Linked DNA regions of Variovorax paradoxus. The protein of the gene in region 3 interacts with the protein of the main gene of each other region in a pairwise test. Links are inferred from orthologs where the notes say so. Each region holds a gene or a part of one and is shown on either strand. Other genes may lie near its edges. The genes, in order: holA, dnaQ and dnaE.

Evidence for each region.
Region 1: the proteins of dnaE (region 3) and holA interact in binary tests that used the Escherichia coli proteins (3 or more experiments, as listed by UniProt). The link is inferred for Variovorax paradoxus from one-to-one orthologs.
Region 2: the proteins of dnaE (region 3) and dnaQ interact in binary tests that used the Escherichia coli proteins (3 or more experiments, as listed by UniProt). The link is inferred for Variovorax paradoxus from one-to-one orthologs.

The regions. Positions count from the first base shown.
Region 1 is NZ_CP123990.1:3,131,111-3,141,743, reverse strand. Bases 3,063-5,880 are described here. They hold holA (DNA polymerase III subunit delta), read right to left. Parts: upstream 5,097-5,880; coding sequence 4,029-5,096; downstream 3,063-4,028. Other genes in these bases: leuS (leucine--tRNA ligase), read right to left, coding at 5,660-5,880; lptE (LPS assembly lipoprotein LptE), read right to left, coding at 5,124-5,645; QHG62_RS15210 (glutamate-5-semialdehyde dehydrogenase), read right to left, coding at 3,063-3,962. In the rest of the region: QHG62_RS15220 (potassium transporter Kup), read right to left, coding at 1-1,067; gshA (glutamate--cysteine ligase), read right to left, coding at 1,243-2,550; more of QHG62_RS15210, read right to left, coding at 2,670-3,062; more of leuS, read right to left, coding at 5,881-8,290; QHG62_RS15190 (Bug family tripartite tricarboxylate transporter substrate binding protein), read left to right, coding at 8,408-9,385; QHG62_RS15185 (NAD/NADP-dependent octopine/nopaline dehydrogenase family protein), read left to right, coding at 9,378-10,457; QHG62_RS15180 (peroxidase-related enzyme), read right to left, coding at 10,452-10,633. UniProt on the Escherichia coli protein: Part of the beta sliding clamp loading complex, which hydrolyzes ATP to load the beta clamp onto primed DNA to form the DNA replication pre-initiation complex.
Region 2 is NZ_CP123990.1:1,769,614-1,773,169, forward strand. What follows is about bases 1-2,864. They hold dnaQ (DNA polymerase III subunit epsilon), read left to right. Parts: upstream 1-1,010; coding sequence 1,011-1,718; downstream 1,719-2,864. Other genes in these bases: hscA (Fe-S protein assembly chaperone HscA), read left to right, coding at 1-652; fdx (ISC system 2Fe-2S type ferredoxin), read left to right, coding at 660-998; QHG62_RS08725 (stereocilin), read left to right, coding at 2,043-2,153; QHG62_RS08730 (NAD(P)/FAD-dependent oxidoreductase), read left to right, coding at 2,186-2,864. Outside these bases: more of QHG62_RS08730, read left to right, coding at 2,865-3,289; QHG62_RS08735 (glycine zipper domain-containing protein), read left to right, coding at 3,435-3,556. UniProt on the Escherichia coli protein: DNA polymerase III is a complex, multichain enzyme responsible for most of the replicative synthesis in bacteria. The epsilon subunit contain the editing function and is a proofreading 3'-5' exonuclease.
Region 3 is NZ_CP123990.1:5,371,798-5,383,722, forward strand. The notes cover bases 4,529-8,638. They hold dnaE (DNA polymerase III subunit alpha), read right to left. Parts: upstream 8,248-8,638; coding sequence 4,729-8,247; downstream 4,529-4,728. Other genes in these bases: tolA (cell envelope integrity protein TolA), read left to right, coding at 4,529-4,670; QHG62_RS25750 (sulfurtransferase), read left to right, coding at 8,309-8,638. Outside these bases: ribH (6,7-dimethyl-8-ribityllumazine synthase), read left to right, coding at 1-354; transcription antitermination factor NusB, read left to right, coding at 351-887; QHG62_RS25720 (pyridoxal phosphate-dependent aminotransferase), read left to right, coding at 884-2,080; ybgC (tol-pal system-associated acyl-CoA thioesterase), read left to right, coding at 2,077-2,535; protein TolQ, read left to right, coding at 2,532-3,254; QHG62_RS25735 (ExbD/TolR family protein), read left to right, coding at 3,270-3,707; more of tolA, read left to right, coding at 3,711-4,528; more of QHG62_RS25750, read left to right, coding at 8,639-9,094; QHG62_RS25755 (pirin family protein), read right to left, coding at 9,131-10,042; QHG62_RS25760 (flavodoxin family protein), read right to left, coding at 10,058-10,621; QHG62_RS25765 (DoxX family protein), read right to left, coding at 10,677-11,114; QHG62_RS25770 (pirin family protein), read right to left, coding at 11,196-11,897. UniProt on the Escherichia coli protein: DNA polymerase III is a complex, multichain enzyme responsible for most of the replicative synthesis in bacteria. This DNA polymerase also exhibits 3' to 5' exonuclease activity. The alpha chain is the DNA polymerase catalytic subunit.

The DNA.
Region 1 (10,633 bases), 2.2 Mb from region 3 along the record:
ACAACCGCCAGCACGATGGCCACGAACAGGCCCCAGTTGACCAGCGGAATGTAGATCTGCCCGGCAGTGCGCACGCTCGTGTGCTCGATGTTCAGGCGCGGCAGGTAGCCCAGCTGGATGACCTGGCGCGTGACGCTGAAGGCGCCGGTAATGAGTGCCTGCGACGCAATGACCGTGGCGGCCGTGGCCAGCAGCACCAGCGGAACGAGTGCCCATTCGGGCGCCATCATGAAGAACGGGTTCTTCACGGCCTCCGGGTTCTCGAGCAGCAATGCGCCTTGCCCGAAGTAGTTGAGCGTGAGCGCCGGCATCACCACCGTGAACCACGCCAGGCGGATCGGCCGCTTGCCGAAGTGGCCCAGGTCGGCGTAGAGCGCCTCGGCACCCGTGACGCACAGCACCGTGGCGCCCAGCAGGATGAAGCTGGTGCCCGGGTTGTCCCACATGAACTTCAGCGCGAACCAGGGGTTCAGCGCTTTGAGAATCTCGGGGTGGTGAACGATCTGCGACACGCCAAGCACGGCAATGGCCAGGAACCACACCAGCGTGATCGGGCCGAAGAACTTGCCGATGCCCGCGGTGCCGCGCTTTTGCACCACGAAGAGGCAGAACAGCACCAGCAGCGTGACCGGCAGCACATAGTGCTTGAAGTGGGGCGACACCACCTCGAGGCCCTCGACCGCCGAAAGCACCGAAATGGCGGGCGTGATGACGCCGTCGCCATAGAAGAGCGAGGTACCGAAGATGCCCACCAGCAGCAGCACATTGCGCAGCCTGGGCTTGTCGGCCACCGCGCGCGAGGCCAGCGCGAGCATGGCAACCAGGCCGCCCTCGCCTTCGTTGTCGGCCCGCAGCACCAGCACCACATATTTGATGGACACGATGACGGTGAGCGTCCAGAAGAACATCGACAGGATGCCGTAGACGTTCTCGATGGTGAAAGGAAGGTGGCCGTGGCCGAACACTTCCTTGACTGCATACAGCACGCTGGTGCCGATGTCGCCATAGACGACACCGATGGTGCCGATGATCAAGGCGGCGGCGGAGGAAGATTTGGGAGGTGACACGAAGTCGATGGGAAAAAGAGCGAACTGCAAACGCGTAACCAGGTGTCACACGCCCCGGGATGCCGCCGCGCCGGCGTTTTCAGCCGTTTGCGCGCACCCTCCGCCCTTTTGTTTCCTTTACTGTGGGGCCGCTATTTTGCCGCCGACCGCCCCTGCCGCAACCCACCCCGGAAAATCATTCGTAGATTTCCGCGTCCGGATCGGTGGCTTCCATCTCGTAGCTGGCTGCCACCATGGCCAGGCGGCCCACCACGCCATACATGTAGAAGCGGTTGGGCGCGCTCGCGCCGGGCTTGGCGCCGGGCTGCGGCAGATGCGCGCTTTCCGAAAAAGCCAGGGGCACGAAGCTCGCGCCGGGAGACTTCAGGTTTTCGTCCGGGGCGCGCTCGGCATGCACGCGGTAGAACCCCCCCACCACGTAGCGGTCCATCATGTAGACCACCGGCTCGGCCACGCCGTTGTGCACGCGCTCATTGGTCAGCACGCCTTCCTGCACGATCACCTCGCCGGGCCCGCGCAGCTCCCTGGCCGCGGCGGCCTTGCTGCCCGCTGCGGCGCGCGGCTTTCCGACGAGGCCTTCGACCTCTTTCGCGTCGTGCACCGTCATCACGCCCGGGCCGTCGCTGCCGGTCTGGCCCTTGACGATCACGAAGGGCTTCTCGTTGATGCCGTATTCCTTGTACTTGCGGCGCACCTTGGTCAGCACCGCGTCCACATGGCTGGTCAGCACGTCGATGCCGCGGCCTTCGGCAAAGTCGATGCCTTCGGCGCGCGCATAGATCGGGTTGATGAGCCAGGGGTCGATGCCCAGCAGCTTGCCGAAGCGCTTGGACAGCTCTTCATAGCTGTGCAGGTGGTTGCTCTTGCGCCGCACCGACCAGCCGGCGTGCAGCGGCGGCAGCAGGTACTGCTCGTGCAGGTCTTCCAGAATGCCCGGCGTGCCGGCCGACAGCTCATTGTTGAGCAGGATGGTGCAGGGGTCGAAATTCTTGAGGCCGAGGCGGCGCTTGCTGCGCACCACGGGCTCCAGGCACACGGTTTCGCCGTTGGGCAGCTCGATCTTCTTGGGCGACTTGATGGCCGGGTCGATGGAGCCCACCCGCACGTTGAGTCCCGCCATGTGGAAGATGCGCACCAGCTGCGCAATGTTGGCAAGGTAGAAGGTGTTCTTCGAGTGGTTCTCGGGAATGACCAGCAGGTTGCGCGCCTCCGGGCAGATCTTCTCGATGGCGGCCTGCGCGGCCTGCACCGCGAGCGGCAGCATTTCCTTGGTGAGATTGTTCCAGCCGCCCGGAAAAAGATTGGTGTCGACCGGCGCAAGCTTGAAGCCGGCATTGCGGATGTCGACCGCGCTGTAGAACGGGGGCGTGTGTTCCATCCATTCGAGCCGGAACCAGCGCTCGATGGCGGGCGTGGAGTCGAGTACCCGCTGCTCCAGTTCGTTGATCGGGCCGGTCAGGGCGGTGACTAGATGCGGAACCATGCGGCGGCCTTATTGGATTTGTACTTGAAGGTATAGCGGAATTGTAGGATTTGGGGGTGGCCGCCCCAATGACAAGACTACGTATACCGGACTTGGTTCAGTCCGCCGCGTTCCAGGTCTCAGGTGCGCACTTCGCCCTGCCCCAGCACCACGTACTTGAGCGAGGTCAGCCCTTCGATGCCGACCGGCCCGCGCGCATGGAATTTGTCGGTGCTGATGCCGATCTCGGCCCCCAGGCCAAACTCGAAACCGTCTGCGAAGCGTGTACTCGCATTGACCATGACGCTGGCCGAATCGACCTCGCGCAAAAAGCGCTGCGCATGCACATGGTCGCGCGTGACGATGGCGTCGGTGTGATGGCTCGAGTAGCGGTTGATGTGCGCGATGGCTTCGTCGACGCCTTCGACCACCTTGATGCTGATCACCGCGGCAAGGTATTCCTCGGACCAGTCGGACTCGACCGCATCGACGATTCTTGCGTTTGAACCTGCGGCATCGTCCGCTCGCAGGATGCGCGCTGCAGCCGGGTCGCAGCGCATTTCCACGCCCTTGGCCGCAAAGATGGCCCCAATGCGGGGCAGGAAGTCTTCGGCCACCGCGGCCGACACCAGGAGGCCTTCGGCCGCGTTGCAGGGGCTGTATTTCTGGGTCTTGGCGTTGTCGACGATGCGCAGCGCCATTTCAAATTCGGCCGAATCGTCCACATAGACGTGGCAATTGCCGTCCAGGTGCTTGATGACCGGCACCTTGGCGTCGCGGCTGATGCGCTCGATCAGGCCCTTGCCGCCGCGCGGAATGATCACGTCCACGAACTCGGGCATGGCAATGAGCTGGCCCACGGCCTCGCGGTCGGTGGTTTGCACCAATTGCACCGCATCGACCGGCAGGCCGGCTTCGGCGAGTGCCTCGGACACCAGCAGCGCCAGCGCCTTGTTCGACTCGATGGCTTCCGAACCGCCGCGCAGAATGGCCGCGTTGCCGCTCTTGATGGCGAGGCTCGCAGCCTCGATGGTCACATTGGGGCGGCTCTCGTAGATCATGCCGAACACGCCGATCGGCACGCGCATCTGGCCGACGCGAATGCCGCTGGGCTGCTGCTTCATGCCGATGATCTCGCCGATCACGTCCGCCATGCCGGCGAGCTGCTCGCAGCCCTGGGCCACCGTCTCGATGACCTTGGGCGTGAGCTTGAGGCGATCGACCATCGGCGCCGGCAGGCCCGCGGCCGTGGCACGCTCCAGGTCCCTCTGGTTGGCCTCCGAAAGGCTGAGGCCGGCTTCGCGCAGGCGCTTGGCCAAGGCCTTCAATGCTCTGTTTTTGGTAGCTGCATCCGCACGGGCCATGAGGAATGCGGCGGATTTGGCTTGCAGGCCGAGGGCCTGCATGTGCTCGCTGACGTTGAACGCGTTCATGTCGGCATTTTCCTGCATTTGGATCAACCCCGGGCTTTGCACCCCTTGGGCGTTGTCCTTTCTCCCTCAGCGAGAGGGAACCGGGCCACTGCTGCAAGCGCGGCACAGCATCAGCGCCAGACGCTGCAGCGCCTGCCAGCCGCTGGCGGGCCAATCGGGCTGCTTGAGGCCCTTGCAAATGCCGTCCACCACATGCGCGGCGCGCAGCAGCCGGGCCAGCATGCGGTCGTCGAGCCTTGGCAGCACGCGCTCGAAGGCACGTTCGCGCGGGCCCCAGATGCGGTTCTCGCGCAGCGCCATGGGCAGCGGACGGCCCGAGGCCATCGCATCTTTCACGCGCTTCAGTGCCCGGATGTCCTCGGCAATCGTGTAGTGCACCAGCACTTCGGCCTCGCCTTCGGCCTGCAGGCCGTCGAGCATGCGCGCCACGCGCTGCGGATTGCCCGCAAGCACGGCCTCCGACAGCTTGAACACGTCATAGCGCGCCACGTTGTTGACCGCGGCCTCCACCTGCTCCCAGCTCAGTTCGCCCGCCGGATGCAGCAGGGCGAGCTTCTGGATTTCCTGGTGCGCCGCAAGCAGGTTGCCTTCGACGCGGTCGGCAAAGAATTGCAGCGTGCGCTGGCCCTCATCGCCCGGCATCACGCGCTGGCCCTGCAGGCCCAGCCGCTGCGCAATCCATTGCGGCAGCGCGGCACGTTCGATGGGGTCGACCTGGATGCTCGCGCCGTTGTTCTCCAAGGCCGAGAACCAGGCGCCCGTGCGCGTGGCCTTGTCCAGCCGCGGGAGCATCACGAGCGTGAGCGTGCTGTCGTTGCCCTGCGCCGCTTCAGCCAATTGCTGCAGCGCCGTGCTGCCGTCCTTGCCGGGCTTGCCCGAGGGAATGCGGATCTCGACGATTTGCTTGTCCGCGAAGAGCGAGAGCGAACCGCCCGCCGCAAGCACCGCGCTCCAGTCGAAGTGCGCGCCGGCCACGGTGTACGAACTGCGCTCGGTATAGCCCTGGGTGCGCGCCGCGGCGCGAATGGCATCCGCGGCCTCTTGCGCGAGCAACGGTTCGTCGCCGTGGATCGTGTAGAGAGACTTCAGCCCCTTTTGCAGATGGGGCCCGAGCTGGGCGCTGGCAAGTTGCATGGGATCGCGGCAGGCGCAGGCTCGCGCCTAGAGTTCCTTGACCGCAGCCAGGCGGCGCATCAGCTGCTGCGCGATGTCGGCCTGCATGTCGCGGTACAGCAGCTCGGCCTCGCCGTCTTTCGCAAGCGCATTGGTTTCGTTGAAGCTCAGGTCGCGCGTCTGCGAAACCTCGGTTGCCGGCAGCAATGTCTTGCCGCCGGGCGTGCGCAGCGAGAAGCGCACGCGCAGCTGCAGCTGCAGTTCGCGCAGCGCGCCTGCGGAGTTGGTCGAGATCACGAAGCGGTCGCGGCTCTCGTTGAGAATCTCGAGAATCGCGTCGGCCGTCTGCGCGTCGGCGGGCGGCACCAGCGTCACGGTGCCGGCCGCGCGCATTTCGCGGCGCAGCCGGTTGATGAGCTCCGAATTGCCCGACACGGCCAGCGTCTTGAACGCGAACACGGGCGCCTTGCGCAGCTCGAACCCGCAGCCGGCCAGCGCGAGGCTTGCGCCCGCGGCGGTCAGGCCCAGTAGAAAGCTGCGGCGCGGCAGCGAGGCAATTCGATTGTTCATGCTTGAGTCGTTATTCAAATGACCACGTTGACCAGGCGGCCGGGCACCACGATGACGCGCTTGGCCGGCGCACCTTCAGCGAACTTGACGAAGTCGTCGCAGGAAAGCGCGAGCTGTTCGATCTCGGCCTTGGAAGCGCCGGCCGGCACGCGCAGCGCGCCGCGCAGCTTGCCGTTGACCTGCAGCATGAGCTCGATCTCGTCCTGCTCGAGCGCAGCCAGGTCCACCACCGGCCACGGTGCGTCGAGCAGGCCGCCCAGTTCCTTGTCGTAGCCGAGCTGCTGCCAGAGCTGGAAGGCGATGTGCGGCGTGGCGGGGTAGAGGCAACGCAGCAGAATGCCGAAACCTTCACGCAGCGCGGCAGCGTCGCCGGCGCTGCCGTCTGGCTTGAAGCCTTCGAGCGCGTTGAGCAGCTTCATCGCACCCGACACCACCGTGTTGTATTGCATGCGCTGGTAGTCGTAGTCGACCTGGCGCAGCACGGTGTGCACCTCGCGGCGCAGCGCCTGGGCGTTCTTGCCGAAAGACTGGCCGCCGACGGCCACGGGCTGTACGTCGGCCTGCGCCACGCCGAAGTTCCACACCCGGCGCAGGAACCGGTAGCTGCCTTCGACGGCCGCGTCGTTCCACTCGAGCGTGGCTTCCGGCGGCGCGGTGAACATGGTGTACAGGCGCGCGGTGTCGGCGCCGTACTTCTCGATCAGGTCTTGCGGGTCGACGCCATTGCGCTCGCTCTTGCCCATCTTGCCGACACCGCCGTACTCGACCTTCATGCCGTCGGCGGTGGTGCCTCCGACGATGCGGCCCTGCGCGTCGAGCACGGGCGTTACCTCCAGCGGCGGGTGGTAGTTCTTGCCGCCTTTTTCGTCGCGGTGGTAGTAGATGTGGTTCAGCACCATGCCCTGCGTGAGCAGCTTGCTGAAGGGCTCATCGGCCTTCACAAGGCCCAGGTCGCGCATCACCTTGGTCCAGAAGCGCGCGTACAGCAGGTGAAGAATCGCGTGCTCGATGCCGCCGATGTACTGGTCCATCGGCATCCAGTAGTCGGCACCCTCGGCCACCATCGCCTGGTCGTTCTTCGGGTCGCAGTAGCGCATGAAGTACCACGAGCTGTCGACGAAGGTGTCCATGGTGTCGGTCTCGCGCCGCGCGGGCTTGCCGCAGACGGGGCAGACCACGCCGGCATGGAAGCCTTCGTGCTTGGCGAGCGGGTTGCCCGAACCGTCGGGCACGCAATCGGTCGGCAGCACCACTGGCAGGTCCTTCTCGGGGACCGGCACCGCGCCGTGTTCGTCGCAATGGATGATCGGGATCGGCGTGCCCCAGTAGCGCTGGCGGCTCACGCCCCAGTCGCGCAGGCGCCAGGTGGTCTGCATCTCGCCAAGGCCCTTCTGGCCGAGCGCATGCGCCACGGCGGCCACGGCCTCCTTGTGGGTCATGCCGCTGAAGTTGTCGGAGTTGATGGTGACGCCGCGCTGCTTGTCGCCATACCAGTCCTGCCACTTGTGATAGTCGAAGTGCGGCTCGTCGTCGACCAGCACCACCTGGATGATCTCGATGCCGTACTTGTTGGCAAAGGCAAAGTCGCGCTCGTCGTGCGCGGGCACACCCATCACGGCGCCGTCGCCGTAGTTGATGAGCACATAGTTGCCCACCCACACCGGCACCTGCTCTTCGGTGATCGGGTGCGTCACGGTGAGTCCCGTGGGCACGCCCTTCTTTTCTTGCGTGGCAAGCTCGGCCTCGGTGGTGCCGCCGGCCTTGCATTCCTCGATGAAGGCCGCGACCTTGGGGTCGAGCGTGGCGGCGTGCGCGGCCAGCGGATGCTCGGGTGCCACGGCGCAGAAGGTCACGCCCATGATGGTGTCGGCGCGCGTGGTGAACACGTACATGCGGCCGTCCTGGATCAGCTGGCCGCTCGCGTCCTTGATGTCGTGCGTGAAGGCGAAGCGCACGCCCTCGCTCTTGCCGATCCAGTTCTCCTGCATCAGCTTGACGCGTTCGGGCCAGCCCGGCAGCTTGTGCTGGGTGTGCTCGAGCAGTTCTTCGGCGTAGTCGCTGATCTTCAGGTAGTAGCCCGGGATCTCGCGGCGCTCGACCGTGGCGCCGGTGCGCCAGCCCTTGCCGTCGATCACCTGCTCGTTGGCGAGCACGGTCTGGTCGACCGGGTCCCAGTTGACGACCTGGGTCTTGCGGTAGGCAATGCCCTTTTCGAGCATCTTCAGGAACAGCCACTGGTTCCATTTGTAGTAGCTCGGGTCGCAGGTGGCGATCTCGCGGCTCCAATCGATGGCCAGGCCCATGGCCTGGAGCTGCCCGCGCATGTAGTCGATGTTCTCGTACGTCCACTTGGCCGGCGGCACGCCGTTCTTGAGCGCCGCGTTCTCGGCCGGCAGGCCGAAGGCGTCCCAGCCCATGGGCATGAGCACGTTGTAGCCGCTCATGCGCAGGTAGCGCGTGAGCATGTCGTTGATGGTGTAGTTGCGCACATGGCCCATGTGCAGCTTGCCGCTGGGGTACGGCAGCATCGAGCAGGCGTAATACTTTTTACGGCTCGCGTCCTCGGTGACGCGGTAGGCATCGGCGGCGCTCCATTGCGCCTGGGCAGCGGACTCGACGTCGCTGGGTTTGTAGCTGGGGTTCATGACGGTTCGGCAGGAGCCCGGCTCGGAGCGGCCGGGGAAGGCGGATTATCGCGCCGGACTAGACTCGCCCCCAGAAATGCGGGACTTCCTGCCACCTGACGCAGATCGGAAAAAGCCATGAAACTGCTTTGGAAACCCCTCGCTCTGGGCCTAGCGGCCTGCCTTGCCACTGCCACGCCGCTGTGGGCGCAGCAGGCCAACAACGACAAGCCGCTGCGAATCGTCGTGCCCTTCGCCCCGGGCGGCGCGCAGGACGTGATTGCCCGATACCTGGGCGCCAAGCTGACCGAAAAGCTGGGCGGCACCGTCATCGTCGACAACAAGGCGGGTGCTGGCGGCATCGTGGCGGCCGATGCGGTGGCCAAGGCGACCGACGGCGCCACCGTGCTCCTGGCCACCGGCGGCGCCATCACCATCACCCCCCACCTGCAGGCAAAGATGCCGTACGACCCGGCGCACGACCTCGCGCCCGTGGCCCTGGTCGGGGACACGCCCATGACGGTGGCCGTGCGCACCGAAAGCCCCTACAAGACCTTGGCCGACCTGCTGCGCGACGCCAAGGCCAAGCCCGGCCAAGTCACCTACGCATCCACCGGCAACGGCACGGTGTCGCACCTGACGGGCGCGCTGCTGGCGCAGGCGGCCGGCGTGAACCTGCTGCATGTGCCGTATCGCGGCGCGGCCCCGGCGCTCACCGACCTGCTCGGCGGGCAGGTGGCGCTGATCGTGACCAGCGCAGCCTCCATCGAGCCGATGGTCGCAAGCGGCAAGGCCCGCGTGCTCGGCACCTTCTCGCGCGCGGCGCTGCCCAGCCTCGGCACCCCGCCGACGGTGGCCGAGGCAACAGGGCTGCCAGGCATGGACGTGCCGGTCTGGGTCGGCGTGATGGCGCCGGCACGCATGCCCGCGGCCGGCATCGAAAAGCTGTCGGCAGCGCTGGTCGAGGTGTGCAACCTGCCCGAAACGAAACAGCGTTTTGCACAGCTCGGCGCCGTGAACACCTGCGGCGCCGGTCCGGCGCTGGCCAAAGTCATTTCGGAAGACAGCCAACGCTGGGAGAAGGTGATCAAGCAGGGCGGGATCAAGGTTGACTGAGCCGGCGGGAAAGCGCTACCAGGTAGGCATTGCCGGCGCTGGCGCTATCGCGCTCGCCAGCGCCGCGTGGCTCAGGCAGGCGGGGCACGGCATCACGCTCTGGTCGCCCGGCGGGCAGGGCGCCGACGCGCTGCGCACACAGCCGCTCGAAGCCAGCGGCGTGCAGCCGTGCACCGTCACCGTCGAGGTGGCGAGCGATGCGGCCGAGCTTTGCGATGCCTCGGATGTGCTGCTGATCGCACTGCCGGTGAACGGGCACAGGCGCGTGATGGATGCGCTGCGGCCCTTTCTGCGCGATGGGCAGACGGTGATCGTCAGCTCGATGGCCTCGCTGTCTTCGCTCTATCTCTACGAAAGCGCCCTTCGTGCGGGTCTGCGGATCACCGTCGCGAGCTTCGGCACCACGGTGCTGACCGCGCGCCGCGAGTCGGGCACGCAGGTCAAGGTGATGACGCGGCGCAAGGCGGTCGGCGTGTCCGCGCTGCCGGGCGTCAACCTCGAGGAGGCCGTTGCCCTGTGCACCGCCCTGTTCGGCAACGGCTTCTTTCCGCAGCAAAACACGCTGGCCAGCGCACTCGCGAACGTCAATCCGCAGTCCCACGGCCCGCTCGCCATCTTCAACTGGAGCCGCATCGAGCGTGGGGAAAACTGGCCGCAGTACCACTGCATGACCCCCGGCGTGGCCCGTGCGATCGAGGCGCTGGACCTCGAACGGCGGGCCGTGGCCAAGGCCTTCGGCATCGAACTCGGGCCCATCGAGGAACACTTTGCGCGATCGTTCGGCACCGAATCGGCGCGGCTCGAAGACATTGCGGCCGAGCTGCATGCCAAGCGCGGCGGCCCGCCGGGGCCTGTGCGCACCGACACCCGCTATGTGACCGAAGACATGCCCTACGGACTGGCGTTCATCGAGGCGCTGGGCCGGATTGCCGGCGTGCCCACGCCAGCGACGCGCACCATCGTGGATGCCGCCTCGCTGGTGGGCGGCACCGACTTCCGGCAGCAGAACGACCTGCTGGTGCCCCTGAATCTGTCCGCTGAAACCGTGCCCGGGCTGCTCGCCCGCCTATGAGGTTGCGGTTGCCTCGGGAAAGACCGGCTCGCCCAGGTTGAGCATCAGCCGGTTGGCCCAGGCAAAAAGCGCCACCGAGTGGATCAGGTCGAGGATCTCGAGTTCGGTCAGCCCCACCTCTTTCAGCGCTTTCACGTCTTCCGCCGAAAGCTTGTCGGGCTCGGCGCCCAGGCGCA
Region 2 (3,556 bases), 3.6 Mb from region 3 along the record:
CATGGGCGGCCTGGTCGAGCGCATCGTGCCGCGCAACCAGACCATCCCCACCGCGATGGCGCAGGACTTCACCACCTATCAAGACGGCCAGACGGCCCTTGCGTTGCACGTTGTGCAGGGCGAGCGCGACCTCGTCGCCGATTGCCGGAGCCTCGCGCGCTTTACGCTGCGCGGCATTCCGCCGATGGCCGCGGGTGCAGCGCGCATCCGCGTGACCTTCACGGTCGATGCCGATGGCCTTCTGAGCGTCAGCGCCAAGGAGCAGGGCAGCGGCGTCGAGGCCAGCGTCACGGTCAAGCCGTCGTACGGGCTTTCGGACGACCAGATTGCGACCATGCTGCAGGAGAGTTTTTCCACGGCGCAGCAGGACATGCAGGCGCGTGCGCTGGTCGAGGCCCGCGTGGATGCCGAGCGCATGCTGCTCGCCACGCAGAGCGCACTCGATGCCGACGGCGATTTGCTGACCGAAGATGAACGTGCCGCCATCGACGCTTCGATGGCAAAGCTGCGCGAAGCCGCCACGGGCACAGACGCCGCCACGATAGAAGCCGCCACCAAGGCGCTGGCCAACGACACCGAAGCCTTCGCCGCCCAGCGCATGAACGCGGGCATTGCGCGTGCCTTGTCGGGCCGCAAGGTCGAATCCCTCTAAGAACAGCATGCCCACCATCAAGATTTTTCCGCATCCCGAATACTGCCCGCAGGGTGCAGAAATCACGGCGCCGGCCGGCACCTCCATATGCGAGGCGCTGCTCGACAATCACATCAATATCGAGCACGCGTGCGAGATGAGCTGCGCCTGCACCACCTGCCACGTCATCGTGCGCCAGGGGTTCAGTTCGCTGAACGAAGCCGAAGAGGGCGAGGAAGACCTGCTCGACCGCGCCTGGGGCCTGGAGCCACAATCGCGCCTCAGCTGCCAGGCCATCCTGGCGCAGGAAGACGTGACGGTCGAGATTCCGAAATACTCGATCAACCACGCCAAAGAGAACCATTGAGAGAGCCCCCGAATGTCGCGCCAGATCGTCCTCGACACTGAAACCACCGGCCTTTCCGCCGAGAACGGCGACCGCATCATCGAGCTCGGCTGCGTGGAGCTGTTTGCGCGCAAGCTTACGGGCAACGACCTGCACATCTACTTCAACCCCGAGCGCGAGAGCCATGAAGACGCGCTCAAGGTGCACGGCCTCACGACCGACTTCTTGCGCGACAAGCCAAAGTTCGCCACGCTGGCCAACGACATCGTCGAGTACCTGCGCGGCGCCGAGCTGATCATTCACAACGCGGCCTTCGACGTCGGCTTTCTCAACAAGGAACTCGAGCTGGCCGGCCTGCCGCCGCTGCGCACCTTCGTCGGCGAAGTGACCGACACGCTGGCCATGGCCAAGCAGGTGTATCCGGGCAAGCGCAATTCGCTCGATGCGCTTTGCGACCGCTTTGGCGTCGACCGCTCGAACCGCACCTTTCACGGCGCCAAGCTCGACGCGCAGCTGCTGGCCGACGTGTACATCAATCTCACGCGCGGCCAGGACGCGCTCTTGATCGATGTGTCGTCGAACGAGCCGGCGCAGGGCACCACGGTGGTTGCCATCGACCTGAGCCAGTTCGACCTGCCGGTGATCATTGCGGGCGAGCAGGAGCTTGCGGCGCATGAGGCGGTGTTGTCGCAGCTCGACAAATCGAGCGGCGGGCGCACGCTGTTTCGGCAAAACGGCTGAAATGCTGTGGCATAATCGAAGGCTTCGCGCAACGCGATTAATTCAACGGCACCGAAACACGGCGCCAGAGAATTGACAGGGCGGTTAGCTCAGGGGTAGAGCACAGCATTCACACTGCTGGGGTCGGAGGTTCGAAGCCTCCACCGCCCACCAAATTCCCCCAAACGAAATCAGCGACTTGGATTGTCCAAGTCGCTTTTTGTTTTGCGCGCCGCTTTTGGGCCCGCCGCACGCAACTGTCGACTCGTGCTGACGCCAGTTCCCGCTTCGCACCGGCCCAGTTTGCTGGCCGAACGCGTACACCCACCGGGAAGGAGACCGACCATGGCCACTCACCCCGACATTCCGCCAGACCTGCCCGTGGAGCCCGACGAAGGGCCGAGCACGCCGCCCGACGATCCGACCGATCCCGAGCCTCCGCCCACCATCTCGTGAATCCGGCGCGCGGGCCGCGATAAGCTCGCGCCATGGATGAACTTGATTGCGCCGTCATCGGCGGGGGTGTGGTGGGCCTGGCAGTGGCGCGCGCGTTGGCGCTCGCGGGCCGGGAAGTGGTGGTGCTCGAGGCGGAAGGTGCCATTGGCACCGGAACCAGTTCCCGCAACAGCGAGGTAATTCACGCGGGCATCTACTATCCGCAGGGCTCGCTCAAGGCCCGGCTGTGCGTGGAGGGCAAGCAGGCGCTTTATGAATATGCCGCGGAGCGCAGCTTGCCGCACAAGCGCTGCGGCAAGCTGATCGTGGCGACCTCGCCCGAGCAGATGGCGCAGCTCGAAGTCATTCGCGCCAAGGCTGCGGCCAACGGCGTCCATGACCTAGTGCTGCTGACCGCGGACGAGGCCGTCGCGATGGAGCCGCAGTTGCATTGCGTGGCCGCATTGCACTCGCCGAGTACCGGCATCGTCGACAGCCATGCGCTGATGCTGAGCCTGCTGGGCGACCTGGAGAACGCAGGCGGAATGCTGGCGCTGAAATCGCCCATTGCACGCGCGGAATGTGGCGCGGACGCTATTGTGCTGGTAGCGGAAGACGGCACGGCGCTGCGCTGCAATACCGTCATCAATGCGGCGGGGCTCAACGCGCCTGAGCTGGCCAGGCGATTCGAAGGCCTGCCTGCGGCAGCCGTACCGACGGCGTACTTTGCAAAGGGCAACTACTTCACCCTGTCTGGACGTGCGCCTTTCACCCGGTTGATCTACCCGGTGCCCGAGGCCGGCGGCCTGGGGGTGCACCTGACGCTCGATCTGGGCGGCCAAGCCAAGTTCGGCCCCGATGTGCAATGGGTGGAGTCGGCCGACGACCTGGTGGTGGACCCGGCGCGCGGCGACGGCTTCTACGCCGAGGTGCGCAAGTATTGGCCCGCGCTGCCTGAAGGGGGATTGATACCGGGTTACGCCGGCATGCGCCCGAAGATTTCCGGACCGAACGAGCCCGCCCGCGACTTCATGATCGAAGGACCCGAGTCGCACGGAGTGAGGGGGCTCGTCAATCTCTTCGGCATCGAATCGCCGGGGCTCACGAGCAGCCTTGCCATCGGAGGCTATGTGGCTCGCTTGCTTGAAAGCGCCTGACGGAGGCCGCGCAGCCCCTTTGTGTGCAGAAGTCTGAAGAACTGCCGCGCATGAGGGGCTTTTGTGCCTGTAACATGACACCACGCCATTTGCTGGCGTGAAGCCGCCGGCGCGGTGCCGGTGTCATCACGGAGGAAAGATTCCAATGAGTGCATCCAACAACATCGAGGCAGCAGCCGAAGACATCGCGAGCGACGTGCGCGGCGTGCTGGCCAGCAAGGACCTGGATTCGGTTCCCCACATCAAGGCGCTGCGCCAGCGCATCGA
Region 3 (11,925 bases):
TGCCTTGCCGAGTTCGAAAGGCTCGGCGTGACGGCGGACGACATCCACCATGTGCAGGTTCCCGGCGCGCTTGAAGTGCCCGTGGCCCTGCAGGCCATGGCCGTGCGCGGCGGCTACCACGCGCTTGTGGCGCTGGGCTGCATCATCCGCGGCGAAACCTACCACTTCGAACTGGTGGCCAACGAATCCGGCGCGAGCGTAAGCCGCATCGCGCTCGACCATCGCATTCCTATCGCCAACGCGATCCTCACGACTGAAAACATGGAGCAAGCCATTGCCCGCCAGACCGACAAGGGCCGCGATGCGGCCCAGGTGGCTGTCGAGATGGCGCAATTGCTGGCCTCCCTCAAATGACCGAAGACAACAACAAGACAGCAGGCGCCAAGCCGCGCCAGGCGCGCACCGGCCTCACCAGCACCGGCGCACGCAAGGCCTCGGCCAAGTCCAACCGCAGCCGCGCGCGCGAATTTGCGCTGCAGGCGCTCTACCAGCACCTGGTGGGCCGCAACGACGCCGCCGCCATCGACCAGTTCACGCGCGACCTCGCAGGCTTCCACAAGGCCGACGCGGCGCATTACGACGCGCTGCTGCACGGCGCCATCGAAGGTGCGGAGCAGCTCGACGCGCTGATCCGCCCGCTGCTGGACCGCAAGTTCGAAGAGATATCGCCCATCGAGCACGCCGTGATGTGGATCGGCGTGTACGAGTTTCAGCACTGCCTGGACGTGCCATGGCGCGTGGTGCTCAACGAGTGCATCGAGCTTGCCAAGGAATTCGGCGGCACCGACGGCCACAAGTACGTGAACGCGGTGCTCAACGGCCTGGCGCCGCAACTGCGCGCGGCCGAGGTGGAGGCCGACCGCACTTCCGGCAAGGCAAGAACGTGAGAATCTCGGCGCGCGCACAGCGCATCGAACCGTTCTATGTGATGGAGGTTGCCAAGGCCGCCGGCGTGCTGGCGCGCGAAGTGGCCCATACCGACCGGCCGATGATCTTCCTGAACATCGGCGAGCCCGACTTCACCGCGCCGCCGCTGGTGCAGGAAGCCGCCGCACGCGCGGTGCGTGCCGGCGCCACGCAGTACACGCAGGCCACGGGGCTCGATCATTTGCGCGAGCGCATCAGCGGCTGGTATGCACAGCGCTTTGGCGTCGACGTGCCTGCGCGCCGCATCGTGGTGACGGCCGGTGCATCGGCCGCACTGCAATTGGCCTGCCTGGCGCTCATCGAATCCGGTGACGAAATCCTGCTGCCCGACCCGAGCTATCCCTGCAACCGCCACTTCGTGAGCGCAGCGGACGGCACCGCCGTATTGATCCCCACGACGGCTGAAGAGCGCTTTCAGCTCACCGCCGCCAAGGTCGAAGCCGCGTGGACCGGCAAGACGCGCGGCGTGCTGCTCGCCTCGCCTTCCAACCCCACGGGCACCTCGATTGCGCCCGACGAGCTGCGCCGCATCCACAACGTGGTGTCGCAGCGTGGCGGCATCACGCTGATCGACGAGATCTACCTCGGCCTCTCGTACGACGATGCCTTCGGCCAGACGGCGCTCGCCATCGACGACAACGTCATCAGCATCAACAGCTTCAGCAAGTACTTCAACATGACCGGCTGGCGCCTCGGCTGGCTCGTGGTGCCCGAAGCACTGGTGCCCGCGGTCGAGCGGCTTGCGCAAAACCTCTTCATCTGCCCCAGCACCGTGTCGCAATATGCGGCGCTGGCCTGCTTCGAAGAGCCGAGCATTGCCGAATACGAACGCCGCCGCGCCGAGTTCAAGGCGCGCCGCGACTGGTTCATTCCGCAGCTCGACGCGCTTGGCCTCAACGTGCCGGTGGTGCCCGATGGCGCCTTCTACGCCTGGGCCGACTGCACCAGCGTCGCCGAGAAGCTCGGCATTTCGGGCAGTTGGGATTTCGCCTTCGAAACCATGAAGCGCGCCCATGTGGCCGTGACCCCCGGCCGCGATTTCGGCACAGCCGAAACCAGCAAGTTCGTGCGCTTTTCCACCGCCAGTTCGATGGCGCATCTTGAGGAATCCATCGAACGCCTGCGGGCGATGATCGCGAACCCGGCCCGATGAGCTACGCGTTTCCAATTCGCGTCTACTGGGAAGACACCGATGCCGGCGGCATCGTGTTCTATGCCAACTACCTCAAGTTCATGGAGCGCGGCCGAACCGAATGGCTGCGCTCGCTGGGCGTGGAGCAGCGAAAGCTGCGCGAGGAAACCGGCGGACAGTTCGTGGTGAGCGAAACGCAGCTCAAATACCATCGCCCCTCCCGCCTCGACGACGAACTGCTGGTTACAGCCGATCTCCGACAAATGGGTACGGCGTCGTTGATAATCGGTCAACAGGTGCTATCAAAAACAGAGCAAGAGCGAACGGGGGCTGCGGCGCCCGTCCTGCTGTGCGAAGGCACCATCCGCATCGGCTGGGTGGACGCCACCACATTGCGCCCCGCGCGCATACCGGCCCAAGTTTCGGGAACCCTCGAGCGCTCCGGCGGCTCCATGACTCAACCTTTCAAGCCATGAACCAAGACCTCTCGATCATCAATCTCCTCCTCCACGCGAGCTTCGTGGTCCAACTGGTCGTGCTGCTGCTGGTAATCGTCTCGATTGCCAGCTGGGCCGCGATCATCCGCAAATACTTTGCACTGCGCCGCATGCGCGCGCTGAACGACGACTTCGAGCGCGAGTTCTGGTCGGGCACCAGCCTGAACGAGCTGTTTGCCTCGGCCGCCCAAAATGCCAAGTTCGCCGGCCCCATGGAGCGCATCTTCGCTTCGGGCATGCGCGAATACCAGAAGCTGCGCGAGCGCCACGTGAGCGACGCCCCCACGCTGCTCGACGGCGCCCGCCGCGCCATGCGCGCGAGCTTCCAGCGCGAACTCGACGCGGCCGAGCAAAACCTGTCGTTCCTGGCCACCGTCGGTTCGGTATCGCCCTACGTCGGCCTCTTCGGCACGGTCTGGGGGATCATGCATGCCTTCACCGGCCTGGCCGCGCTGGCCCAAGTGACGCTGGCCACCGTTGCGCCCGGCATTGCCGAAGCACTGGTGGCCACCGCCATCGGCCTGTTCGCCGCCATTCCGGCGGTGGTGGGCTACAACCGCTTTGCGCGCGAAATCGACAAGATCGCCATTGCGCTCGAAACCTACATCGAGGAGTTCTCGAACATCCTGCAGCGCAACCTCTCGGCCCATCCGGCCGCGAGCGCGACGGCGGCTTCGGCGACTCCGGGCAACCGCTGAACGGAGGCCAAGCGCATGCCCGCCGTTTCATCCCGGGGCCGAGGCCGCCGCACGATCAACGAGATCAACATGGTCCCGTTCATCGACGTGATGCTGGTGCTGCTGATCATCTTCATGGTCACCGCGCCGCTCATCACGCCGAGCGTGATCAACCTGCCCTCGGTCGACCGTGCCAACAAGCAGCCCGACAAGCCCATCGAGATCGTCATCAAGAGCGACGACGAAGTGCAGATCAAGAAAGACTCGTCCGCCGGCAGCGGCGGCACGTCCGTTCCCATGACCCAGATCGGCTCCGCGGCCAAGACCGCCCAAGGCGGCGACGACCAGCGCCCGGTGGTCATCAGCGCCGACAAATCCGTCAAGTACGAAACCGTCGTGAAGGCGATGAACCAGCTCAAGCGCAGCGGCATCGAGCGCGTGGGCCTGTCCGTTACCACCACGGGTGGCAAATAAGGCATGTCGCTCGCCCTGGATCGCCCCGAGTTCGCACCACCGCCGCAACGCGGCACGCCACGTGCGGTGCTGCTGGCATTGGTCGCGCATGCGCTGCTCATCGCTGCGCTCACGTGGGGAGTGCGCTGGCGCAGCGACCCCGACGAGGGCGCAGTCGATGCCGAGCTGTGGTCTTCCACCGTGCAGCAGGCCGCACCGCGCCTGTCCGCACCGCAAGCCCCTACGCCTGCTCCCGCGCCTCCGCCGCCTGCTCCCGCACCGCCGCCACCGCCGCCGCCGCCCCAGGTAAAGGCGCCCGAGCCCGCGCCGCCGCCGCGCGCCCCTGACATCGCACTCGAGCGCGAGAAGAAGCTCAAGGAAGAAAAAGAACAGAAAGAGCGAGAGCTCGAGCGCCAGCAACAGCAGCGCAAGAAAGAGCTCGAGGCCAAGCAGCGCGCCGAAGACGAAGCCGAGCGCAAGAAGGAACAGCAGAAGAAGCTGGCCGAGCAGAAAAAGCAGCAGCAGGAGGCAGAAGCCAAGCAGGCCGAAGCCAAGAAAGCCGAAGCCAAACAGGCGGAGGCGAAAAAAGCCGAGGCTGCCGCCAAACAGGCCGCCGCCGACCGCGCTGCAACGCTCAAGCGCATGCAAGGCCTTGCAGGCGCCAGCGGCAGCGACGACTCCAAGGGCACTGCCTTGCGTTCGTCAGGGCCTTCGAGCGGCTATGCGGGGCGCATTGCCGCCGCGGTTCGCCCGAACATCACCTTCCCCGATGCTGAAACGGTCAATGGCAATCCTGCCGCCGAGTTCGAAGTGAACCTCGCGCCGGACGGCACCATCGTCGGCGTCAAGCTGACCAAGTCGAGCGGATTGTCCAGCTGGGATGAAGCCGCCGAGCGGGGCCTACGCAAGACCGACAAGCTGCCGCGCGACAACGACGGACGCATCTTCCCGTCGCTGATCGTCTCGCTGCGGCCCAAGCGCTAGGAACCCGGCCAGGCGTTACGCGCGCCTGGCCACCTCGTCGTTCAGCCGTCTTGCTCGTTCAGTCGTAGACCACCGCGGCTTTTCCAGCTTCAGCCTGTGCCGTCCAGCTTGCCAGCGCGGCATCGGTCGGGAAGAACTTGGCGCGCTCGCCAAGCTGCAACTCGACTTGCGCGCCGCCGCGTGCCATTGAAAGGCGCACGGGCAGCCCCTGCACCAGGTCGCCGTGCTCGCTTTGCTCGGTCCGCGGCGGAAAATCCTTCACCAGGCGCGCGATGTCGGGCGCCTTGCCATTCACGGCCACCCGCAGGAACTTGCCGAAGCGGCAACGCGCCGTGGCCAGGTCCCACACCTGCTGCACCTGAAAGCGCGCCTCGAAACCGCCGCGGCCCGGCTGGAGCCGCCCGCTCACGATCACCAGTTCGTCGTCTTTCAGGGTGTTGCGGTTCGCATTGATCAGCGCCTCGTCGGCGGTCGCGTCGATGGAGTCCGACTTGTCGTCGAGCTTGAAGATCGCCAGCCGTCCGCGCTGGCCGTTGATCACGCGGAAGTCGCTCACGATGCCCGCAATCACCTGCTGGTCGCGCGTGTCCATCAGGTCGCCGATCTCGCGCTTGCAGAAGCGCCGCACCTCGTGCGCCACTTCGTCGAACAGGTGGCCCGAGAGATAGAAGCCCACGGCCGTCTTTTCGTAGGTGAGCCGCTCCTTCACGCCCCAGGGCGTGGCGTCGACCAGTTCGGGCTCCTGGGTGGCCGAGCCGTGCTCGCTGTCGCCGAAGATGTCGACCTGCGCCGCATTGGCCTCGGTAGCCACAGCAAACTCGAAGGCGCGGTCGACCGAGGCAATGAGCGAGGCGCGGTTCTGCTGGATGGCGTCGAACGCGCCGGCCTTGATGAGCGCTTCGACCGTGCGCTTGTTGATGCGCTGGCGGTCGATGCGCACGCAAAAATCGAACAGGCTCTTGAACGGCCCGCCCTCTTCGCGTGCCCGAACAATGGCTTCGACGGCGAGTTGTCCCGTGCCCTTGACGGCCCCCAGGCCGTAGCGAATCACCTTGTCGGTAACCGGCTCGAAGCGGTAGTTGCCGCGGTTCACGTCCGGCGGCTCGAAGGTAAGGCCGAAGTTTTTCTGCGCGTCTTCGAACAGCACCTTGAGCTTGTCGGTGTCGTCCATTTCCACGGTCATGTTGGCGCAGAAGAACTCGGCCGTGTAATGGACCTTGAGCCAGCCCGTGTGGTACGCCAGCAGCGAGTATGCGGCGGCGTGCGACTTGTTGAAGCCGTAGCCCGCGAACTTCTCCATCAAGTCGAAGATCTCGTCGGCCTTGTCCTGCGGAATGCCGTGCGTCTTGAGCGCGCCCGCGCGGAATTTCTCGCGGTGCTCGGCCATCTCCTCGAGCTTTTTCTTGCCCATGGCGCGGCGCAGCAGGTCGGCGCCGCCAAGCGAGTAGCCGCCCAGGATCTGCGCGGTCTGCATCACCTGCTCCTGGTAGACCATGATCCCGTAGGTCTCGGAGAGCATCTCGGCCACGGCCGGATGCGGATACTCCACCTCTTCGCGGCCGTGCTTGCGCGCCACGAAGCTCGGAATCAGGTCCATCGGGCCCGGCCGGTACAGCGCGTTGAGCGCAATCAGGTCTTCAAGGCGCGTGGGCCGTGCGTCCTTCAGCATGCCCTGCATGCCGCGGCTTTCAAACTGGAACACCGCTTCCGTCTTGCCCTCGGAAAACAGCTTGTAGGTTTCGCGGTCGTCCAGCCTGATGTTCTCGTACGCGAAGTTCTCCTGCCCCTTGTGGCGCTTGACGATGAACTCTTTGGCAATCTCGAGAATGGTGAGAGTGGCCAAGCCCAGAAAGTCGAACTTCACGAGGCCGATGGCCTCCACGTCGTCCTTGTCGTACTGGCTCACGGCCGAGTCGCTGCCGGGCTGCTGGTACAGCGGGCAAAAATCGGTGAGCTTGCCGGGCGCAATCAGCACGCCGCCCGCGTGCATGCCGATGTTGCGGGTCATGCCTTCGAGCTTTTGCGCAAGCTCCACCAGCATGCGCACTTCTTCTTCCTTCTCGATGCGGGCCGCAAGCTGCGGCTCCATCTCGATGGCGTAGTTGTTCTTGTCGCCGTCCACCTTCGGATCGGGCGGGTACTGGATGGTGACAGGCTGGCCGGGCTTGTTCGGAATGAGCTTGCTGATGCCGTCGCAGAACATGTAGCTCATGTCCAGCACACGGCCCACGTCTCGAATGGCGGCGCGCGCGGCCATCGTTCCGAAGGTGGCGATCTGGCTCACGGCCTCGCGGCCGTACTTGTCCTTCACGTAGTCGATCACGCGGTCGCGATTGCCCTGGCAGAAGTCGATGTCGAAGTCGGGCATCGAAACGCGTTCGGGGTTCAGGAAGCGTTCGAACAGCAGCTTGTATTCGAGCGGGTCGAGGTCGGTGATCTTCAGCGCATAGGCCACCAGCGAGCCCGCGCCCGAGCCCCGGCCCGGGCCCACCGGACAGCCGTTGTTCTTGGCCCACTTGATGAAGTCGCCCACGATCAGGAAGTAGCCCGGGAACCCCATGTTCAGGATGGTGTTGATCTCGAACTCCAGCCGCTCGACGTAGCGCGGCCGCTCGGCATCGCGCTTGGCGGGGTCTGGATACAGGTGCACCAGCCGCTCCTCGAGGCCCGCGAACGACTCCTGGCGGAAGAACTCGTCGATCGGCATGCGAACGCCTTCACTGATGAAGGGCGTCGGAAAATCAGGCAGTTGCGGCTTGCCGAGCACCAACGTCAGGTTGCAGCGCTTGGCAATCTCGACCGTGTTGGCCAACGCACTCGGCACGTCGGCAAAGAGCGCCTCCATCTCCGCGGTCGACTTGAAATACTGCTCTTCGGTGAACTTGCGAACCCGGCGCGGGTTGCCAAGAATTTCACCCTCCGAGATGCAGACACGTGCCTCGTGCGCTTCGTAGTCCTGGCGTTCGGCAAACTGCACGGGGTGCGTGGCAACCACGGGCAGGCGCAGCCGCGCGGCGAGCTTCACGGCGGCAATCACATGTGGCTCGTCCTCCGGACGTCCGGCGCGCTGCAGCTCGATGTAGAAGCGGTGCGGGAACATGCTCGCCAGCTGCAGCGCCAACTCTGCGGCGCGTTCTTCCTGTCCCTGCAAGAGCGGTGCACCCAACGGTCCGGCTTGCGCGCCCGAAAGCGCAATCAGCCCACCCTGCAACTCTTCGAGCCATTCGAGCTTGCAGGCCGCCTGCGACTGGCCCCGGCCCACGTTCTGCGTCCAGGCACGCGCCAGCAACTCGGAAAGGTGCAGGTAGCCCTCCATGTTCTGCACCAGCAGCACGATCCGCGTGAGCACGCCGGGCTCCTTGCCCAGCCCCTCGACGAAGATTTCAGCGCCGATGACCGGCTTGACACCCTTGCTGCGCCCCTGCTTGTAGAACTTGATCGCCCCGAACAGGTTGTTCAGGTCGGTGATGGCCAGTGCGGGCTGCTTGTCGGCAGCGGCGGCCTTGACGACTTCGTCGATTCGATTGGTGCCGTCGACGACGGAAAACTCGGTGTGCAGGCGCAGGTGAACAAACATCCTCCCATTGTAGAAACCGGCACTCCACGATGTGGGTTGGCAATCCCTACAATTCCGCCCCGTGCAAGAGATTTTGAATATTGCGGCCTACAAGTTCGTAGCCATCGACGACAGCCCCGTGCTGCGTGAAGACCTGCGCGGGCGCGCCCAGGCGCTGGGCCTCATGGGCACCATCCTCCTGGCGCCCGAGGGCATCAACCTGTTTTTGGCTGGCGCTGCCGACGCCATTCGCAGCTTTGTGGCCAGCCTGCGCGCCGATCCGCGCTTTGCAGACCTGGAAACCAAGGAAAGCTGGTCGGCCACGCAGCCCTTCCGCCGCATGTTGGTGAAGCTCAAGCGCGAGATCATCCGCATGGACCATCCGGCCATCCAGCCGGCGGCCGGCCGCGCACCCGGCGTGGACGCGCAAACGCTCAAGCGCTGGCTCGACCAGGGGCATGACGACGCAGGCCGCGAGATTGCGCTGCTGGATACGCGCAACGACTTCGAGGTCGACGAAGGCACCTTCGACGGCGCAATCGACTGGCGCATCACCAAGTTCACCGAGTTCCCCCCGGCGCTCAAGGCGCACCGCGCCGATTTCGCGGGCAAGACGGTGGTGAGCTTCTGCACGGGCGGCATCCGCTGCGAAAAGGCCGCCATCCTGATGCGCGAGGAAGGCGTGGAGAATGTGCTGCAGCTCGAAGGCGGCATCCTGAAATATTTTGAAGAAGTCGGCGGTGCGCACTACCACGGCGACTGTTTCGTGTTCGACGGCCGCCGCGCGCTGGCGCCAGACCTGAGCGCGCGCGCAGCCGATGCGAGTGCGCGCGCATCGGAAGACCCCGACCTGGAACGTAAAAGCTAGGCCCCGCAGCGCGAGGCCTTCTTTGCTGCGAACCCGTCAGACCGGCACGGTGCCGACGTCGGGCTCCCGCACGCCAAAGGGCTTGCCCGGCAGCGGAATGAATTCAGTCTCACCCGGTACATGGCCCATGCGCTGTGCGGCCCAGTCGGACCCTGCCTCCAGAATGCGCTCGCGCCGGCTGGAGACGAAGTTCCACGTGATGTAGCGCGGGCCATCGAGCGGCTCGCCGCCGATCACCATCAGGCGTACCGCCACATCGGTGCTCAGCACCGCGCCCTGGCCGTCCGGCAGCACAACCATTGTGTGCGCCTCAATGGCCTCGCCGTTGACGCGCGCATCGGCATCGACGGCATAGACGGCTAGTTCCGCTGCAAGCGCGGGCAGTTCGAAGCGGCCGCCCGCGGGCAACGCAATATCGAGGTAGAGCGTCTGCGACCGCGTCTTGACCGGTGAGCGCTTTCCAAAAGCCTCGCCCACCAGCACGCGCACTTGCGCGCCCTGCTCCACAAGCTCGGGAATGGCGCTGGCCGGCGTGTGCTCGAAGCTCGGCTCGACCTCTTCATGCGCCTGCGGCAGCGCGGCCCAGAGCTGCAAGCCGTGATTCACGTAGGTATCTGCCTTGAGCCGCTCGGGCTTGCGCTCGGAGTGCACGATGCCGCGGCCCGCCGTCATCCAGTTGATGGCGCCGGGCAAGATTTCCTGCACGCTGCCGAGGCTGTCGCGATGCATCATCGCGCCCTCGAAAAGATAGGTGACCGTGGAAAGGCCGATGTGCGGATGCGGCCGCACGTCGTGCTCGGCGCCGGGCTGCTCGGTGGCCGGGCCAAAGTGGTCGAAAAAGACGAACGGGCCGACCGAGCGGCGCTTCGCGGCCGGCAGCAGGCGCCGTACCTTGAAGCCGCCGCCGAGGTCCTTGTCGGCGGGATGCAGCGATTGAAGGGAGTCCATACGCCGCATCATGCCTCAGGCCTTGCCGGCCACCCAGCGGTCGGCGGCCTTGGCCACGCGCTCGCCGAACAGGCGGGCGGTGTCCAGGTCGCCCTGCGGCATTTCGGCGGGCGAAGAGTCCGAGGGCGACTGAGCCATGGCGCCGCTGAACGAAGCCACGTAGTTGATGTCGTTGCGCTGCGCGGCCTTGGTGTTGCTCGGCATGATTGCAGTGCCGACCCAGACGCCGCCTTGCTGCATTGCAAGCGTGAACAGGTAGTGCAGCGTGGAGAGCTTGTCGCCGTTCATCGATGCACTGTTGGTGAAGCCCGCAAACATCTTGTCTTTCCAGGCCTGCGTGAACCACGGCTTGGACGACGCGTCGGCAAACTTCTTGAACTGCCAGCTCACGCTGCCCATGTAGGTGGGCGAACCCATGATGATGGCGTCGGCTGCATTCAACGTTTCCCAGCCGCCGGCCGGCAGGTTGCCGTCGGCATCGATCTGGACCAGCTCGGCATTTGCGCCTTCTGCCACGGCTTGGGCCATGCGTTGCGTGTGGCCATAGCCCGAATGAAAAACAACTGCGATCTTGGACATGAAATGACTTTGAGTTGAAGGTGAAGAAATCAGAGGCGGCAAGAAGACAAACCGATCAGCGCTTGTCGATGCTGAAACGGCCGGCACCGAAGGCGACAAAGGCGAGCAAACCGCCGGAAATGGCGATGTTCTTGAAGAACATCAGCTGGTTCACGAAGGCCTTGTCGGCGGGCATGCTCCAGTAATTGTGGAACAGCACCGAAGCCGCCACAGTGAACACCGCCAGCACCACGGCCGCCAGGCGCGTCTTGAAGCCGACGAGCAGCATCAGGCCAAGACCCAGCTCCACGACGATTGCAATGACTGCCGCAACCTGCGGCAGCGGCGCACCGACGGACGAGATGTACCCCACCGTTCCCGCAAAGCCCATGAGCTTGCTGAAGCCCGCGGGCACGAAAAGCAGCGCCAGCAAAATGCGGCCCACCAGCGCCAGCGTGTCTTGCGCGGCGGTGGGATTGTTGATGGCGGTTGCGCTGATTGCAGTGGTTGTCATGATGAAACTCCTCGGTTGTTGAAAATTGAAATTTGAAAGAAGAGAGCAGGAGCAAAGAGTGCGCCTGCCCAGGCCGCCAGGTCAGGCTGCCAGGTCGAACACAAGCACTTCGGCATCCTTGCCGGCGCCGAGCGTCAATTGCGATTCGCCCTGGAGCATTGCGGCGTCTCCGCCCGACAGCTTCTGGCCGTTCACTTCGAGTTCGCCGCGCACCAGGTGCACGTAGCTCTTGCGCTCGGGATCGAGCGCCAGGCTGGCTTTTTCATCACCGTCGAGCAGGCCTGCGAACAGGCGCGCATCGGCGTGCACCGTGACCGAGCCGTCGGCACCGTCGGGTGAAGCCACCAGGCGCAGCTTGCCGCGCTTTTCGTCATTGCCGAATTTCTTCTGCTCGTAGCCCGGCGCAATGCCGCGCACGTTCGGCTCGATCCAGATCTGCAGGAAGTGCGTGGTCTCGTCGGCCTTGTGGTTGAACTCGCTGTGCATCACACCGCGGCCCGCGCTCATGCGCTGCACGTCGCCCGGCGGGATGGACTCGATGTTCCCCATGCTGTCCTTGTGCGCCAGTTCGCCCGAAAGCACGTAGCTGATGATTTCCATGTCCTTGTGACCATGGGTGCCAAAACCGGCACCCGCGGCCACGCGGTCTTCGTTGATCACCCGCAGGTTGCCAAAGCCCATGTGGGCCGGGTCGTAGTAGCCGGCAAAAGAAAAGCTGTGAAACGAGCGCAGCCAGCCATGGTCGGCATAACCGCGTTCCTGTGATTTACGGACTTGCAACATCGTCGAACTCCTTCGGCCCTGCCCCGTG